One region of the Serratia ureilytica genome, then DNA from elsewhere that is predicted to be linked to it. Evidence: predicted binding sites of a transcription regulator. Region 1 holds the regulator's gene; each other region holds the start of a gene.

Evidence for each region. Region 1 encodes CRP, which controls carbon source genes, mostly activating them, when cyclic AMP is high. Its sites were predicted from a motif close to ATGTGANNNNNNTCACAT; they were not measured.
Region 2: rbsD (D-ribose pyranase) is a predicted target of CRP. The motif match lies at 2,613-2,630, and genes of this name have one in related genera.
Region 3: deoC (deoxyribose-phosphate aldolase) is a predicted target of CRP. The motif match lies at 1,782-1,799, and genes of this name have one in related genera.
Region 4: cdd (cytidine deaminase) is a predicted target of CRP. The motif match lies at 1,725-1,742, and genes of this name have one in related genera.

The regions. Positions count from the first base shown of each region.
Region 1 covers NZ_CP071320.1:310,661-315,045, reverse strand. The annotation lists gene J0X03_RS01425 (hydrolase) at 1-185, shown strand, start outside; gene J0X03_RS01420 (YheU family protein) at 182-415, shown strand; gene J0X03_RS01415 (phosphoribulokinase) at 567-1,436, shown strand; gene J0X03_RS01410 (OsmC family protein) at 1,475-1,882, opposite strand; gene crp (cAMP-activated global transcriptional regulator CRP) at 2,265-2,897, shown strand; gene J0X03_RS01400 (YccS/YhfK family putative transporter) at 2,948-4,385, shown strand, end outside.
Region 2 covers NZ_CP071320.1:5,077,877-5,082,261, reverse strand. The annotation lists gene rbsC (ribose ABC transporter permease) at 1-590, opposite strand, end outside; gene rbsA (ribose ABC transporter ATP-binding protein RbsA) at 597-2,102, opposite strand; gene rbsD (D-ribose pyranase) at 2,110-2,529, opposite strand; gene kup (low affinity potassium transporter Kup) at 2,700-4,385, opposite strand, start outside.
Region 3 covers NZ_CP071320.1:3,316,765-3,321,149, forward strand. The annotation lists gene J0X03_RS15565 (phosphatase PAP2 family protein) at 1-140, shown strand, start outside; gene ybjG (undecaprenyl-diphosphate phosphatase) at 146-751, shown strand; gene J0X03_RS15575 (aldose epimerase family protein) at 791-1,624, opposite strand; gene deoC (deoxyribose-phosphate aldolase) at 1,842-2,522, shown strand; gene deoR (DNA-binding transcriptional repressor DeoR) at 2,676-3,440, shown strand.
Region 4 covers NZ_CP071320.1:3,417,740-3,422,124, reverse strand. The annotation lists gene J0X03_RS16015 (NAD-dependent malic enzyme) at 1-561, opposite strand, end outside; gene cdd (cytidine deaminase) at 783-1,667, opposite strand; gene J0X03_RS16005 (CidB/LrgB family autolysis modulator) at 1,805-2,500, opposite strand; gene J0X03_RS16000 (CidA/LrgA family protein) at 2,497-2,904, opposite strand; gene J0X03_RS15995 (MFS transporter) at 3,043-4,257, opposite strand.

The sequences.
Region 1 (4,385 bases):
ACGATCCCTTCATGACCCATGAGGTGATCCCCGACGTCGCCGGCCTGCCGCGCAATATCGAATATCAGCTGACCGAGTTCGGCGGCCACGTCGGCTTTGTCGGCGGCACGCTGAAAAAACCGCACATGTGGCTGGAGCATCGCATTCCGGCCTGGCTTTCCCCTTCTCTGGACATCCCGACGTGATCATTCCCTGGCAAGAACTGGCAACCGACACCCTGAACAGCCTGATCGAATCCTTTGTGCTGCGTGAAGGCACCGATTACGGCGAGCACGAACGATCGCTGGAGCAGAAGGTGGAGGACGTGCGCCGCCAGCTGAAAAACGGCGAGGTGGTGCTGGTGTGGTCGGAACTGCATGAGAGCGTCAACATCATGCCGCGCGGTCAGATCCGCGCCGGGCAGGAAGAAATTTAGTGGCGCCCGGTTCTATGACTGACGGAAAAAATCAGGTAACAATGGGACATTGCAAACCAGCGCGCGCCATTTTTTCCTGACATAGAGAGCGTCAACAAGAGCCACAATAATCCCCTGACGCCGGCGCATTCAACACGGAGTGACAACCACCATGTCTGCCAAACATCCCGTTATCGCGGTGACCGGTTCCAGCGGCGCCGGCACCACCACCACCAGCGTGGCGTTCCGCAAAATCTTCCAACAGCTCAACATTCGCGCCGCCGAGCTGGAGGGCGACAGCTTCCACCGCTACACCCGGCCGGAAATGGACGCGGCGATCCGCAAGGCGCGCGATCTGGGCAGACACATCAGCTATTTCGGCCCCGAGGCCAACGACTTCGGTCTGCTGCAGCAGAGCTTTATCGAGTACGGCAAAAATGGCACCGGCCGTTCGCGCAAGTACCTGCACACCTACGACGAAGCGGTACCCTACAATCAGGTGCCGGGCACCTTCACCCCGTGGGAGCCGCTGCCGGCGCCGACCGACGTGCTGTTCTACGAGGGGCTGCACGGCGGTGTGGTCACCGAACACCATGACGTGGCTAGCCACGTCGATCTGCTGGTCGGCGTGGTGCCGATCGTCAACCTGGAGTGGATACAGAAGCTGATCCGCGATACCGGCGAACGCGGCCACTCCCGCGAGGCGGTGATGGACTCGGTGGTGCGTTCGATGGAAGACTACATCAACTACATCACGCCGCAGTTCTCGCGCACCCACATCAACTTCCAGCGCGTACCGACGGTGGATACTTCCAACCCGTTCGCCGCCAAAGCCATTCCCTCACTGGATGAAAGCTTCGTGGTGATCCACTTCCGCGGGCTGGATCAGATTGACTTCCCCTATTTGCTGGCGATGCTGCAGGGCTCGTTTATCTCGCACATCAATACGTTAGTGGTGCCGGGCGGCAAGATGGGGCTGGCGATGGAGCTGATCATGGCGCCGCTGGTGCAGCGGCTGCTGGAAGGCAAGAAGATCGAATAAACGCGTTGAGCGCGGCGGCGGGCCGCGCTCCGTCTCGATTACGCCGGCTGGCGGATCTCGAAGCTGTGGGTCACCGTGGCGGCCTTGTTGAGCATCAGCGCCACCGAGCAGTACTTCTCCGCCGACAGGTTCACCGCTCGCTCTACGATTTTGTCGGTCAGATCCTGGCCGGTGACGATGAAGTGCAGGTTGATATGGGTGAACAACCGCGGGGCTTCTGCACGGCGCTCGGAGGTCAGCTTCACCTCGCAGTCGCGCACGTCGTTGCGCCCTTTTTGCAGGATGGACACCACGTCGATCGCGCTGCAGCCGCCCACCGACATCAGCACCATTTCCATCGGGCTGGGCGCTTTATCGCCGGCGTTGCCGTCCATCAGCACCTGGTGGCCGGAGGCCGATTCACCCAAAAACGTTAACCCTTCCACCCACTTAACTCTTGCCTGCATTCTCGTCACTCCGGTTGATTTCTTAAAATCAGAGTACGCTTTCGCATAGAAACAGGCAACGTAACCTGATGCTAATCATGCTGAAGCGAGACAACACGAGACACCCGCCTTACTCTGTGCTACAAACAGAGCCGCAATAAATCTTTCCGGGACACTGAATTTCAGGGAAACGCCCAGAGAAAGGCTCCTTTACCGGTATGTTAACAGAATGTAGCTTGCAGCGCTTACGGCAAGTTAATATGCTAGAGCGACAGCGTATTTTTATGACACGCCTCAAAACTTGCCGGTAGCCCTCGCTCATAACTGCGGCTACAGGCGGGTTTTACAGGGAACTCTGACCCCTGTGACACAAGGCAGCGATAACAACAGAGGATAACAGCGAATGGTTCTCGGCAAACCGCAAACAGACCCTACTCTCGAATGGTTCCTGTCTCATTGCCATATCCACAAATATCCATCGAAGAGTACGCTGATTCACCAAGGTGAAAAGGCCGAAACGCTTTACTACATCGTGAAAGGCTCCGTCGCGGTGCTGATCAAGGATGAAGAAGGTAAAGAGATGATCCTGTCCTACCTCAACCAGGGGGATTTCATCGGCGAGCTCGGATTGTTCGAAGAAGGCCAGGAGCGCAGCGCCTGGGTTCGCGCGAAAACCGCCTGTGAAGTGGCCGAAATTTCCTACAAGAAATTCCGCCAGCTGATCCAGGTGAACCCGGACATCCTGATGCGTCTGTCCGCCCAAATGGCGAGCCGCCTGCAGGTCACCTCCGAAAAAGTGGGCAACCTCGCCTTCCTGGACGTTACCGGCCGCATCGCGCAAACCCTGCTGAATCTGGCGAAGCAACCCGACGCCATGACTCACCCGGACGGCATGCAGATCAAGATCACCCGTCAGGAGATCGGCCAGATCGTCGGCTGCTCGCGTGAAACCGTTGGCCGTATTCTGAAAATGCTGGAAGATCAAAACCTGATTTCCGCCCACGGCAAAACCATTGTCGTCTACGGCACCCGTTAATCCCTGAAAAAACGGCGCAGTCTGCGCCGTTTTTTTGTCTGCTCTCTGCCATGTGGCGCCGCCTGATCTACCACCCGGAAATCAACTACGCACTGCGACAAACGCTGGTGTTGTGCCTGCCGGTGCTGTTCGGCCTGCTGATAGGCCAGCTGCAGCTCGGCCTGATGTTCTCCCTCGTGCCCGCCTGCTGCAATATCGCCGGGCTGGATACGCCGCATAAGCGCTTCTTTAAACGACTGATCGTCGGCGGTTCGCTGTTCGCCTTCAGCAGCGTGCTGCTGCAACAGGCCCTGCTGTGGCACGTGCCGCTGCCGGCGCTGATGCTGGGCCTGGCGCTGCTGCTCGGCGTCACCGGCGAAATCAGCCCGCTGCACGCCCGGCTGTTGCCGGCGGCGCTGGTGGCCGCCATCTTCGCCCTCAGCACGGCCGGCACGGTGCCTATCTGGCAGGCGCCGCTGCTGTACGCGATCGGCACCGCCTGGTATGGCTTATTCACCTGGTTCTGGTTCAAGCTGTGGAAAGAGCAGCCGATGCGCGAGACGCTGAGCCAGCTCTATCTGGAACTGGCGGACTATTTCGAAGCCAAATACTCGCTGCTGACCCAGCACACCGATCCGCAGACCGCGCTGCCGCCGCTGCTGGTGCGCCAGCAAAAGGTGATGGACCTGATCAGCCTGTTGTACCAACAGCTTAATTTCCTGCCGCACGCCAACAATCTCGAGCAAAAGCGCCTGCAGCGCGCCTTTCAGGTGGCGATGGACCTGCAGGAGCACATCACCGTCAGCCTGCATCTGCCGGAAGAGGTGCAAAAACTGGTGGAGCAGAGCCAGGCCGAAGCGATCATTCGCCGCAATGCTCAGGTGATCGCCGGCCGGCTGCGCGTGGTGGCGCACGATATTCTCTATCATCAATATTCGAAGCGCTTCTCCATGACCCACGAGCTGGCGGCGCTGGAAAAAATGGCGGCGCAGCATCCCGATAATCCGGTCGGCCAGTTTTGTTATTACCACTTCAGCCGCATCGCCCGCCTGCTGCGCACCCAGCATCCGCTGTACCGCCGCGACCTGATGCCCGGCCAGCACCGCCTGCCGTTTTGGCCGGCGCTGGTCAGCTATCTGTCGTTCAAATCCACCGCCCTGCGCAACGCCGCGCGGCTGGGCGTAACGCTGGCGGTCGGCAGCAGCCTGGGTGCGGTATTCAACCTGCCGAAGCCTTACTGGATCCTGCTCACCATCATGCTGGTGAGCCAAAACGGGTATAACGCCACCCGGGTGCGTATTCAGCACCGTGCGCTGGGCACGATTGCCGGGCTATTGCTGGCAGCCGGGCTGCTGCAGCTGCAGTTGCCGGAGGGAGAAACGCTGAGCATCATGCTGGTGATCACGCTGCTGGCCTACCTGGTTTCGCGCAAGAACTACGGGCTGTCGGTGATTGGCTTTACGGTCACGGCGGTTTACACCCTGCAGCTGCTGGCGCTGAACGGCTCGC
Region 2 (4,385 bases), 340 kb from region 1:
CGGCCCAGGCGCGTATGGTGCAGCATATACCAGGCGGCAATGAACACGATCGCCATGATCCAGATCGGCGTAGGCACGCCCAGCGGGCGGCCAATACCGAACCAGCCGAAGGTGTCGGCCACATCGGTGAAACCGGTGTTGACCGGGCTGCCGTTGGTGTACACCATGGTGACGCCGCGCAACAGCAGCATCATCACCAGCGTGGCGATAAAGGCCTGCACTTTGCCTTTGGCGACGATCACCCCGGTGCAGGCGCCAATCGCGGCGCCGAGCGCCAATGCCGCCGCCACCGCCACCAGCGCGTTGACCTCAAAGCCGACGATCGACGCCGCCACCGCGCCGGTCAGGGCCAACAGCGATCCTACCGACAGATCGATGCCGGACGTGAGGATCACCAGCGTCATCCCCACCGCCATGATGGCGTTCACCGAAGTCTGCTGCAGAATATTGAACAGGTTGTTCAGGGTGAAGAAGTTCGGGCTCATGGAAGAGACCACGGCGATCAGCACCAGCAGCGCAATCAACGACTTCTGCTCTAACAGCCACTCTTTACTGAACCAGCGCTTGGCTGCGATAGTCTGGGAACTCATATCTGATTACTCCTGCTTTACGCCGTATTGCTTGCCGACGGCTGCCGCCATCAACGCTTCCTGGGTGGCCTGTTCAATCGGGAATTCGCCGCTGAGATGCCCTTCGTGCATCACCAGAATGCGATCGCTCATGCCCATCACCTCCGGCATTTCCGAAGACACCAGAATGATGCTCAGCCCTTCCTGCTTGAACTGGTTGATTAACTGATAGATCTCTTTTTTGGCGCCGACGTCGACGCCGCGCGTCGGCTCATCGAGGATCAGCACCTTCGGCCGAGTCATCAGGCCGCGGGCGATCGCCACTTTCTGTTGATTGCCGCCGGAAAGCAGACCTATCGGCTGCTCCATCGACGGCGTTTTGATATTGAACAGGCGGATGAAGTCCCCCACCGCCTGCCGCTCGTCGGCCTGTTTCAGGCTGCCGTCGGCGCGGCTGAAGTAGCGCAGCGCGGTCAGAGACATGTTTTCCTTTACCGACATGCCCAGCACCAGGCCGTCGCGCTTACGGTCTTCCGAGATATAGACGATGCCGTTCGCCAATCCATCCTGCGGCGAATGGGTGACTACCTCGCGGCCGTCGAGGTTGACGGTGCCGGCCTTGCGCGGCGCGGCGCCGTACAGAATCTTCATCAATTCGGTGCGCCCGGCGCCCATCAAGCCGGCCACGCCGAGGATCTCACCGCGATACAGCGTAAAGCTGACGTCTTCAACGCCGGGTCCGGAAAGATGACTGACTTCCAGCCGCTTTTCCCCGCGCGGTAAATCAAGGCGCGGGTATTGTTCTTCCAGCTTGCGACCGACCATCATTTCAATCAGCGAATCTTCCTGCAGCTCGCTCACCGGCCGCTCGGCGATGAACTGCCCGTCACGAAATACCGTCACGTCGTCGCAGATTTCAAAGATCTCTTTCAGACGGTGCGAGATATAGACGATGCCGCGCCCTTCAGCCTTCAGCTCGTTGATCACCTTGAACAGCGAGGCGGTTTCGGTGTCGGTCAGCGCATCGGTCGGTTCGTCCATGATGATCACTTTCGATTCGAAGCTCAGCACCTTGGCAATCTCCACCATCTGCTGATCGCCAATCGACAGCTCGCCCACCAGCCGGTGGCTGCTGTAGCGCAGGTTGAGGCGTGCCAGCAAGCGATCGGCCTCGGCGTACATGCGCTTCCAGTCAATGCGGCCGAAACGGTTGACGAACTCGCGGCCGAGGAAGATGTTTTCCGCAATCGTCAGCTGCGGGATCAGGTTCAGCTCCTGATGGATAATGCCGATGCCCGCTTCCTGCGAATCTTTAGGCCCGTTGAACGCCACCTCTTTACCGAGAAAATACTGACTGCCGGCGTCTTTCTGATAGATGCCGGTCAGCACTTTCATCATGGTGGACTTCCCGGCGCCGTTTTCCCCCACCAGCGCCATCACCTTGCCGGGATAAACGCTGAGAGCGGCGCCGGAAAGCGCCTTCACTCCGGGAAAGGCTTTATCAATCCCTTTCAGTTGCAGTAAAGGTTGCATAAACGCCTCAGAAAGTTACGCCGGCGCACAGGATCACGTTCGCGTAAGGCGAACACTCCCCGCTGCGGATCACCGCCCGGCTGTGCTCGGTTTGCGCTTTAAACGCCTGATGGCTGATATAACGCACGCCGATGGTATTGCCCTGGCGTTGGCCCAGTGCGGTCAGTTCAGCCAACAATGCCTCGTGGAGCGACGGATTTTGTTTCACGATTTCTTCCGCCAGGATGGCGCTTTCTACCTGCATCTCTTGGGTGACCGCCGCGAACACCTGCATGAAGGTCGGCACGCCCTGCGTCAGCGCCAGATCGATGCGCTGCGTCACCGCCGGTATCGGCAAACCCGCATCGCACAAGGTGAGCTGATCGGTATGCCCCAACCGGGCAATCACGGCAGACACGTCGGAATTCAGTAATACGCCTTTTTTCATCTTCTCACTCCGCTAGCGAAACGTTTCGCTCTCTGGAGGAGTGTAAAAAAACGGCAGGGGAAGGCAACCCGGACAATGCAGAAGTGTGATCGTCATCGAAACGTTTCGTTCGCGCACGGAGAAAGCGCAAACAAAAGGGGCTCAGCCTAGCTGAGCCCCTGTCAGGCGGGTTAGATCTCGACCTGCGTGCCGAGCTCGATGACCCGGTTCGGCGGGATTTCGAACTGATCCGGCGCGCGCAGCGCATTGCGGCTCAGAGCAACGAACAGTTTGCCGCGCAGGTAGAGGTACCATGGCCGCTTGGTGAGGATCAGCGATTCATGGGACATGAAGAACGACGTCTCCGACATGCGGCACGGCAACCCTTCCAGCCCGCAGCGGTGGAACACTTCCTCCACGTTCGGCGTTTCGCGCCAGCCGTAGCTGGCCACCACCCGCCAGAAGGTCGGCGACAGCTGCTCGATGGTCACCCGGCGCACGTTGTGCACGTAAGGCGCATCCTCGGTGCGCAGCGTCAGCAGCACCACGCGCTCGTGCAGCACCTTGTTGTGCTTCAGGTTATGCAACAGCGCAAAAGGAATGACGTTAGTGGCGCGCGACAAGAAGACCGCGGTGCCCGGCACCCGTACCGGCGGCGATTTCTCCAGCGAGGCAATCATCGCCTCCAGCGAGTTGCCGTGCTCATGCAGACGACGCAACAGGCGGAAACGCTCGCTCTTCCAGGTAGTCATAATGATGAACATCACCAGCGCCAGGGTCAGCGGCAGCCAGCCGCCGGAGAACAGCTTCAGGGCGTTGGCGGAGAACATCGGCACGTCGATGATCAGCAAGATGGTTACGATGCCGATCGCCAGGAGGCGGTTCCAGTGCCAGTTATTAATCGCCACCGAAGTGACCAGTATGCTGGTCAGCACCATGGTGCCGGTGACGGCGATGCCGTACGCCGCCGCCAGGTTGCTGGAGTGTTCGAAGCCGATGATCACCAGCACCACGGAGATATACAGCGTCCAGTTGATCACCGGAATGTAGATCTGGCCGGATTCCATTTCCGAGGTGTGAATGATGCGCATCGGCGACAAATACCCCAGGCGCACCGCCTGGCGAGTCAGCGAGAAGACGCCGGAAATCACCGCCTGCGAGGCGATGACCGTTGCCAGGGTTGCCAGAATCAGCAGCGGGATCAGCGCCCAGTCGGGCGCCAGCAGGAAGAATGGGTTTTTGATCGCTTCAGGGTTTTTCAGCAGCAACGCCCCCTGGCCGAAGTAGTTGAGCACCAGCGAAGGCAGCACCACGGTGAACCAAGCCAGGCGGATCGGGAACTTGCCGAAGTGCCCCATGTCGGCATACAGCGCCTCAACGCCGGTGATCGACAGCACCACCGCCCCCAGCGCGAAGAACGACACCTTCTTATATTCCATAAAGAAGTTGAGCGCCCATTTGGGATTCAGCGCCTGCAGCACTTCCGGGTTCGAAATGATGCTGCGCGCGCCCAGCACCGCCAACACGATGAACCACAACAGCATTACCGGGGCGAACAGCTTGCCGACGCTGCCGGTGCCGTGTTTTTGGATAACGAACAGCAGGGTCAGCACCAGAATCGAGAGCGGCACGATATAGGCGTCGAGCGCAGGCGCGGCGATTTCCAACCCCTCTATCGCCGACATCACCGAGATCGCCGGGGTGATCACCACCTCGCCATAGAAGAAGCTGCCGCCAATCAGGCCCAGTATCACCAGCACTGCGGTGGTGCGCGCCGAGGTATTGCGCCCGGCCAGCGACATCAGCGTCAAAATGCCGCCTTCGCCGGCGTTGTCCGCCCGCATCACGTAGGTGAGATATTTGAGGGAAACGATCAC
Region 3 (4,385 bases), 2.1 Mb from region 1:
GCATGGTGATGGGCTTTGGTCAGATCATGCGCGGCGCACATTTTCTTACCCATAACCTGTGGGCGGGTTGGTGGGTTTGGTTAAGCCAGTTGGCTATTTATTGGACGGTTAGCGGCTATTGGCGCCGCAAGACGAGGTAACGGTTATGGAACAGTTGAACCATTTTCTTTTCGCCTGGATCAATGCGACTCCGGCGTCTCCTGAATGGATGATCGATTTCGCCACCTTTTTGGCGCGCGATCTGATCATCATCGTGCCGTTGCTGATCGTCGGTCTTTGGCTGTGGGGGCCGCAAAGCCAGCTGGTTTCGCAACGCCAGGTGGTAGCGAAAACCACTATCGCGCTGCTGTTCGCCATGCTTGCCGCTTCCGCTATTGGCGCGCTGCTGCCGCATGAGCGCCCGTTCGTCGCCGGCGTCGGTTATACCTTCCTGCCACACGCGCCGGACAGCTCGTTCCCGAGCGATCACGGCACCGCCATCTTTACCTTCGCGCTGGCGTTCCTGTTCTGGCACCGCGTTTGGTCCGGCGTGCTGCTGATGATCGTCGCCGTCGGCATCGCCTGGTCACGCGTTTACCTCGGCGTGCACTGGCCGCTGGATATGGTCGGCGGTTTCCTGCTCGGCCTGGTGGGCTGCCTGTTCGCCCAACTGGTGTGGAATCTGTTCGGCGATGTCATCGCCGACAGGCTGTCGCGCCTGTATCGTTTCCTGTTCGCCTTCGCCATTCGCCGCGGTTGGGTGAAAGAGTAACTGCACAACATGACAGGGGCGTTACCGCCCCTGCTTATTTCACACCACGCCGGTGGTCACGCAGAACGCCCGCGTTTTTCCCGCTCCCAGCATCACTCCCTCACCCTCTGGCGCATTCGGGCGGCAGTTTGCCGGCTGGATAAAGGAAAGCAACTGCCGGTTGCCCTGAACGGCGATGCGCCGGAGACCATAGTTGAATTGCCCGGTGGCGAAACGCGTTACATAGCGCCGGCCTTGCGGCGCCAGCATAAAGAATTCGGCTCGGTCCACGTAGCGAGACAGATCCTCGGAACACAGCAGTTCCTGCCCGAGCGCCTCCCCCAACAGCGCCGGCGTCGGCAAGTTTTGGCGGAATACCGCGTCGGGAATGCAATCGTAGTTGAGGCGGCACACATAGCGCAGCGGCTGCGGCCGATCGGCCAGATTGGTGACTTTCATCTCAATGGCGAACTGCGCGCTCTGCGCCGCCAAGCGCAGCGCCGGGCCGATGCGCCATCCCTCGCCCAACCGCTCGCCTTCGCCCTGCAACGTCAGCTCGTCGCCCGCCAGCTGCAGCCACACGCGTTGCATCTGGAGCGATGCGTCGTCGTGACTCGGCCAGGCGGGGCAGAACGCGGCGACATCATCGCGCTTTCTTCCAGCGCCCCGCCCGCTGCGGCGGCCCGATTTCAATGAGTAACCGTCAAATTCAGCATCCCAAATCGCCAGGCCCTGATACGGCAAGACCGTCAGTGCCCCGCGCCGATTCGCCAGCGTCAGCATTGGCCCGCGCTCTGCGCAGCGATGGGCGCTCACCGCGAAATCCGCATTGCGGAACAGCGCCTGCCGATGCGCCCCGAACGCGGCAGGAACCAGATCAATGTTGATTTTCATCGTTTTCCCTCGACATTTCGCCCGCGCAGGCCGCGAGCGGCCGCTGAAAATGTTATTTAAATAACAAATAAACCTCCCCTAAGTTATACATATAACAGTGAGATAACTATGATCTCGTCGACATTTTTCAAATCCCGCTAGGTTTACCCGCATTGTAATGTTATTATTTTCACATCCTCTATCAACGCTCTTTTCTCAACTTCATTAAGGAACCGCGATGACCTCCGAAAACATCGATTACGCCCGCTATGTCGACCACACCCTGCTGGCCATGGACGCCACCGAAATGCAGATCGCCAAACTGTGCGAAGAAGCCCAGCAGCACAACTTCTATGCGGTGTGCGTCAACTCCGGCTACGTGCCGTTGGCAGCCCAGCTGCTGCAGGAAAGCACCGTGAAAGTCTGCTCGGTGATCGGTTTCCCGCTGGGCGCCGGCCTGACCGTCGCCAAAGCCTTTGAAGCCAAAGCGGCGATCGCCGCCGGCGCGCAAGAGATCGATATGGTGATCAACGTCGGCTGGCTGAAAAGCGGCCTGCTGGACGAAGTGAAAGCCGACATCGCCGCCGTGCGCGAGGTTTGCGCGGCGATCCCGTTGAAGGTAATATTGGAAACCTGCCTGCTCAGCGATGCGCAGATCGTCCAGGTTTGTGAAATGTGTCGCGAACTCGATGTCGCCTTCGTTAAAACCTCCACCGGCTTCAGCACCGGCGGCGCTCGGGAAGAGCACGTCAAACTGATGCGCGAGACGGTGGGCAGCGAAATGGGCGTGAAAGCTTCCGGCGCCGTGCGCGATCGCGCCACCGCCGAGAAGATGATCAAAGCCGGCGCCACGCGTATCGGCACCAGCTCCGGCGTTGCCATCGTATCCGGCGCGCAGGCGGCGGCTGGCAGCTACTGATCGTCGGCGCGCCTTGACGGGCGCAGCCAATACACTCCGATGCGGGACAATACGGGCGGCCGATGCGGCCCGATATTGCCCCGCATCGTTGTGTTTAGCGCCGGAAACGGCGGCACGCTTTTTTACCTCTACTACCTGTGGGAAGACGGATCTATGGAAACGCGGCGCGAAGAACGTATCAACCGGTTAGTTCAGGCGTTAAAACGCGCTGACAAGATCCACCTGAAAGAAGCCGCCGCGCTGCTGGGGGTCTCGGAGATGACCATTCGCCGCGATCTGAGCGCCGAGCCGGCGGCGGTGGTGCTGCTCGGCGGCTATGTGGTGACCGATCCGCGCAGCAACGGCGTGACCAACTACTTCGTTTCCGATCAAAAAGCCAAACAGGTCATGGAGAAACGGCGCATCGGCCTGCTGGCGGCGCCGTTGATCAATGAAAACGACACGGTGTTTTTCGACTGCGGGACCACCACCCCGACGATCATCGACGCCATTGCCGACGAACTGACCTTCACCGCCGTGTGCCATTCGCTGAACACCTTCCTGGCGCTGCAAGACAAACCGAATTGCAAGGTGATCCTGTGCGGCGGCGAGTTCAAACCGAACAACTACATCTTTTCCAGCGTCGGCGGCCGCAATGAGCTCGATCACATCTGCCCGAACATCGCCTTTATCTCCGCCGCCGGTCTCAGCCTGCGGCACGGCGCCACCTGCTTCAACTTCGACGAGCTGGAGATGAAGCATCGCGCAATGGCGATGGCGCAGCAAAAGATCCTGGTGGCGGATCACAGCAAGTTCGGCAAAATCAAGCCGGCCTGTATCGGCCCGCTGACGCAGTTCGATCGGGTGATCACCGATCGCCAGCCGGACGCCGACTTCATGGCGTTCTTCAACGATAACGCCATCGCTACCCGCTATTGATCCCCCTTCAGCGCCGTCGGAAGCGACGGCGCGCCGCTGAAATCTCTCTTTTCCCACAGCCCGAGATGAACAAATAATGCGCAATCGATACGCATTTTTCGCTTATCCTCACGCAACATCAGGTTAATAAAATGCAACAGGTCACCCGAGTGATTATTTTCTCTCTGGTCAAACCTGCTTTCAGCTGGATGAATTAACGACTATTTATGGCTTTTATATGATAAATCGCGCCAAAGACCGGGATGTTTAAATAAACGGCCGGTTAGGCTATTGCAGCAAATCTCGCCAATACCTGTTAGCTATCTGTTATTTATATGATGAATGGTTACGCATTTTTATCCGCTAACCACGTAAGTAATTTCCCTTCGTTACTAGCGGCGATTTTCAATGAAACCCCTTTAAAAACAAATAAATACAACTCATTTGACTTAAAAATACAATGTGATCTACGTCACTAAAACTGCTTAATCCGGGTTTTTAGCTAGATCCAAAACCACGCATAAAATATATTGCTCGGCTTGCTGCTGAGCACAGCGCTTTATCCGGCTGATTATTGTACAAGCCGCATAATCGCAAAAATTTTTATGAGAGCGTTCTCAGCACAAAATCTTACACAAATGTGCAACAAATGCGCGAAAAATCGATGAAAAAGCAGATAACTGCACACATTACGCATTTGAGAGCAGGATCACGGTTGTTTCTACTGTAAATCGTTATCTTGCCGCCAACAAAAATCGACAGGCAAAGACCTGTCGGCAGCGGTAACGACTTTTATCACCCCGTGGCGGTGAAAAGTCTTTGGTGAATTACCCGGCGCTGTGCCTGTGGTAATGAACACAATAAACAACCAGGGGGACGCCAAAACATCCCCGCAAGCAACACCTGATTCTTACCGCAAGCGTTGCCTGAATAGGACGTTTGACGGTTTAACCTTAAGTTTTGCCT
Region 4 (4,385 bases), 2.0 Mb from region 1:
CGGGCTGATGCCGCCGCAGGCGGTATACAGCGACAGCTTGCCGATGGGAATGCCCATGCCGCCGATGCCCTGGTCGCCCAGGCCGAGAATGCGTTCGCCGTCGGTCACCACGATCACCTTGACGTTCTGCTTGGTGGCGTTTTGCAGCATGTCATCGATGCGATCGCGGTTCGGGTAGGAGATGAACAGCCCGCGCGCGCGGCGGTAGATATCGGAGAAGTGCTCACAGGCCTCGCCGACGGTCGGGGTGTAGATGATTGGCATCATCTCGCTCAGGTGCGAGTCCAGCAGGCGATAGAACAGGGTTTCGTTGGTGTCCTGGATGTTGCGCAGGTAGATGTGCTTATCGTTATCGTTCTTGAAATCCTGATACTGACGGTAGGCGCGTTCCACCTGTTCTTCGATGGTCTCCACCGCTTCCGGCAGCAGGCCGTGCAGGTTGAAGTGGCTACGTTCTTCCTCGGTGAAAGCGCTGCCTTTGTTCAGCAGCGGAAATTCCAGCAGAATCGGGCCGGCGTAAGGGATGTAGAGCGGGCGTTTGCTTTCGTATTCTAGTTCCATCAGTTTTACTCTTCACGTATCAGATAACTGTATTGCCGACGATCCTAAAAGATAAAGAGAAGATGTACAGCATTTGTTGCCCGATGATGAACCAGGTTGGCGTAATTATCGACAATCAAATGATTTTTTAACTAAAGAAAGTGTCTCTGGCGGCGTCGGGGCATTGTATTTGGCGGGCGGTGCTGTTAACGGCGGAACCGGATGGCCCCGCCGTCGTGCGCTTAGAAGGCGGCGCGGCTGACGTTTTGGCAACCCAGCGCCGCCAGGGTGACGCGGGTGGCGTCCCATTGGCTGATGCTCGCGTCCTGCGGTTCGGCCAGGACGGCGCGACGGATAGCCCGGCAGTCGCCGCCGGAGAGGTTCAGCAGGATCAGCGCGGCCTGCAGCGGCGGCAGACTCGGGTTAAAAGCGGCGTTTTCCGCATAGCGGCCGGCGTAGAGGCTGCCGTCTGCCGTTTCCAGCGCCACGCCGCTGTGGGCGTTGCTGTACGGCGCGTGGCTCCGGTTGGCCGCCGCCAGCGCCGCTTGCGTCAGCGCATCGTTCAGCGGCAGTTGATGCCCGTGATTGACCTCGTCCATCAGCAGTGAAGCGACATCCAGATCTTTCGGGCCGAAGGCGTCCGGCAGATAGTCCGCCAGCGTGGCCGGCGCGCGGCCAGGCAAACGGATTTGCAGCGCGCCGCCGCTGTTCAGCTCATTCATAAACTGGCGGCAGTGGCCGCACGGCGTATAGTTGACGGTGATCGAGGCCAGCGCTTTTTCGCCGCGCAGCCAGGCGTGAGTCACTGCGCTTTGTTCCGCATGCACGGATTGCTGCAGCGGCGCGCCGCTGAATTCCATATTGGCGCCGAAATAGAGATTGCCGCTTTGCCCGCGCGCGATGGCGCCGACGTGGAAATGCGATATCGGGGTTAACGAGCAGGCCGCCGCCAGCGGCAGCAGCGCGAATGCCAGCGCGTCATCGTCCAACCCGCAACCTGAGCGGATCGCCGCCGCTTGCTCGGCCGTGAACATCGCCGGAAAGTCGGACGCGTCCAGATAGGGCTGCAGGGCGGATTGCAGTGTCGCGGGCAGTGCGCTGAAAGCGGTGTGAAAACGCGGATGCATGGAAGGTCTCTCTACAGGTTAACGGGATCACATTCTAGGCAGGCCAGAGACATTAAAGTGTGATCAATATCTCTTAAATGATGAAATCAATGCAATAAAAGGCGTAAATGCGAGATATATCGCAAGTTTCACCCTGATCAACCGAACAGATGCAACAGCACCGGAAACACAAATGGCGCCAGCAGCGAGGTGATGATGCCGCAGATCACCAGCGCCAGCGAGCCGAAGGCGCCCTCCTGATAGTCCATCTCCGCGCAGCGCGCGGTGCCCAGCGCGTGGGAAGCCGTGCCCATCGCCAGGCCACGCGCCGAGGGCGTCGTGATTTTCAACAGGTTGAACAGCGTGTGGCCGAACACGGCGCCGAGGATGCCGACGAAAATAACGCAAACCGCGCTGATCGCCGGAATGCCGCCGAGCGAGTCCGCGACGGCCATCGCGATCGGCGTAGTGACCGATTTCGGCAAGATAGAGGCGGCGATTTCCGGCGTGGCGCCCAACCACAGGGCGATGGCGCCACCGCTGATCATGGCGGTCAGGCTGCCGATGAAGCACACCGTGATAATTGACTTCCAGCGCGCGCGGATTTGGTGCAACTGCTCATACAGCGGGAAGGCCAGCGCGACGACCGCCGGCTGCAACAGATCGTTGAGGATCCTGCTGCCCTGGAAGTAGCGCTCATAGGAAATGCCGCTGAGCAGCAGCAGCGGGATGATCACCGCCATGGAAACCAGCAGCGGATTGAGCAGCGGCATGTTCAACTTGCGCGCCAGCCAGCGCGCGGCGAAATAGACCGCCAGCGTCAGCGGCAGCGACCACCAGATTTCGTGGATCATGAGTTGCCCTCCGTGTCGTCGGGCTTGCCAGCAATGCGGCGCTCGCGGTGAAAATAGTGTGAGGTATAGCCGACCACCACCAGCACCATCAGCGTGCTGATCAGGCAAGAAATGACCAGCGGGCCCAGATGCGCGACGATCTGGTCGTAATATTTCATCACGCCGACGCCGATCGGCACGAACAGCAGCACCATGTAGCGGATCAGCAAATGACAGCCGGGTTTAACCCATTTGGCCGGCAGGATCTGGGTGGAGAGCAGCGCGAATAGCAAGAGCATGCCGATGATGCTGCCGGGAATGGCGAACGGCAGCAGCGCCGCCACTGCGTTGCCGACGAACAGACACAGGTAGATGAGGAGCAGGGCCCTGAGGTATTTCCAGCACAGTGTGAGCACGTTGGCCATTGTCTTTTCCCGTTTAACTGATGTATTCATCATACAATTAAACTGTGAGCCATGCCACAGATCGCACCATGAATTCTCGCTATGGGTGCTATGCCCGAGCGGCGGGTTGACAGCCCGTATTGGCCGCTGCCTGCGGGATCAGCGTACGTCTTCGGCCGCCGCCGCCGCGTGTTCTGCCAGCCGGTGGCCGAGGAAGAAAAACAGCAGGCTGAGCAGGGCGGCGGCGATCAGCATCACGAACATCAACGGCGGCGCGGCATAGCTGAGCAGCACCCCGCACAGCACCGGGTTGATGGCGCCGCCCAGCGCGCTGAGGTTTTGTACCCCATAGTAGCTGCCTTTCAGGTGCGGCGGCGCGATAAAGTCGATAAACATGTATTCCACCGGGATAACGATGATTTCGCCGAGGGTAAACACCGCCATCGCCGCCAGCCATAGCCAGACCGCCTGGCCGGCCGCCATGAAACCGAGCAGCCCGACGATGAAAAACAGCGTGCCCAGCGCCAGCCAGCGCAGCATGTTTTCCTGGCGCATGCCGCGGCTGAGCAGGTATTGCAGGGCGATGACGATACCGGCGTTGACGATCATCACCAGCCCGATGATTTTGTAGGCGAACTCGGCGCTGGAGACGGTGATCAGATACTGCGACAGATAGCCGGTGAACTGACCGAACACCACGGCGCCCAGGGTGCTGCCGAGGGTGAAGTAGATCAGCCGCCGATCGCATCGCAAGATGGCCAGCGTTTGACGGAAGTTGGCCAGCGCGGCCGGTGCGGCGGCGCTGGGTGCCGGGCGCTGTTCACCACCGCGCAAGCGCAGGCTCAGTGCCGCCACCGTCGCCAGCGCCAATCCGCCCGACAGATAAAACGGCAGCAACGGGCTAAGCCCGGCCACCAGGACGCCGAGCGCAGAACCGATCGCCCAGCCGACGTTGACCAGCGTGTAGTTGATGGAAAAAGCCTTTATGCGCTGCTCGACCGGCAACCCGTCGGCGAAACAGGCCTTAATGGTGATGCTTAGCACCGAATAACAGGTATGCAGGATCGCCAGCACCACGATCACGCCGCCGGGGCGCGGGATCCAGGGAATGGCGAAAAAGCTCAGCGCAAACAATACAATCGACAGCAGGATCAGGCGGTTTTTGCTGAATTTGTCCACCAGATAGCCGCCGTACAGGCTGGCGATGATGCCGAGGGTGAAGCTGACGCCCAGGATCACGCCCACGCTTTTCGGCAACAGCTGGAAGTGCTCGGTGAGGTAGATGGTGATGAACGGCAGCGTGACGCCGCGGCCGATGGTCAACACCAGCGAACTGGCCAGCAGTACGTTGATCAGCGAGGGGAATCCCTTCATTTGAAACCTGTTTATGCATACAGTTATTGGGCGATGCAGATAACATAGCGCATTTTGGCGGGGACGGAAGGGGGCTGCCGATATTTATCTGAAAAACAGAGGCTGCGTCGGCAGCCTCGTGAAAAACA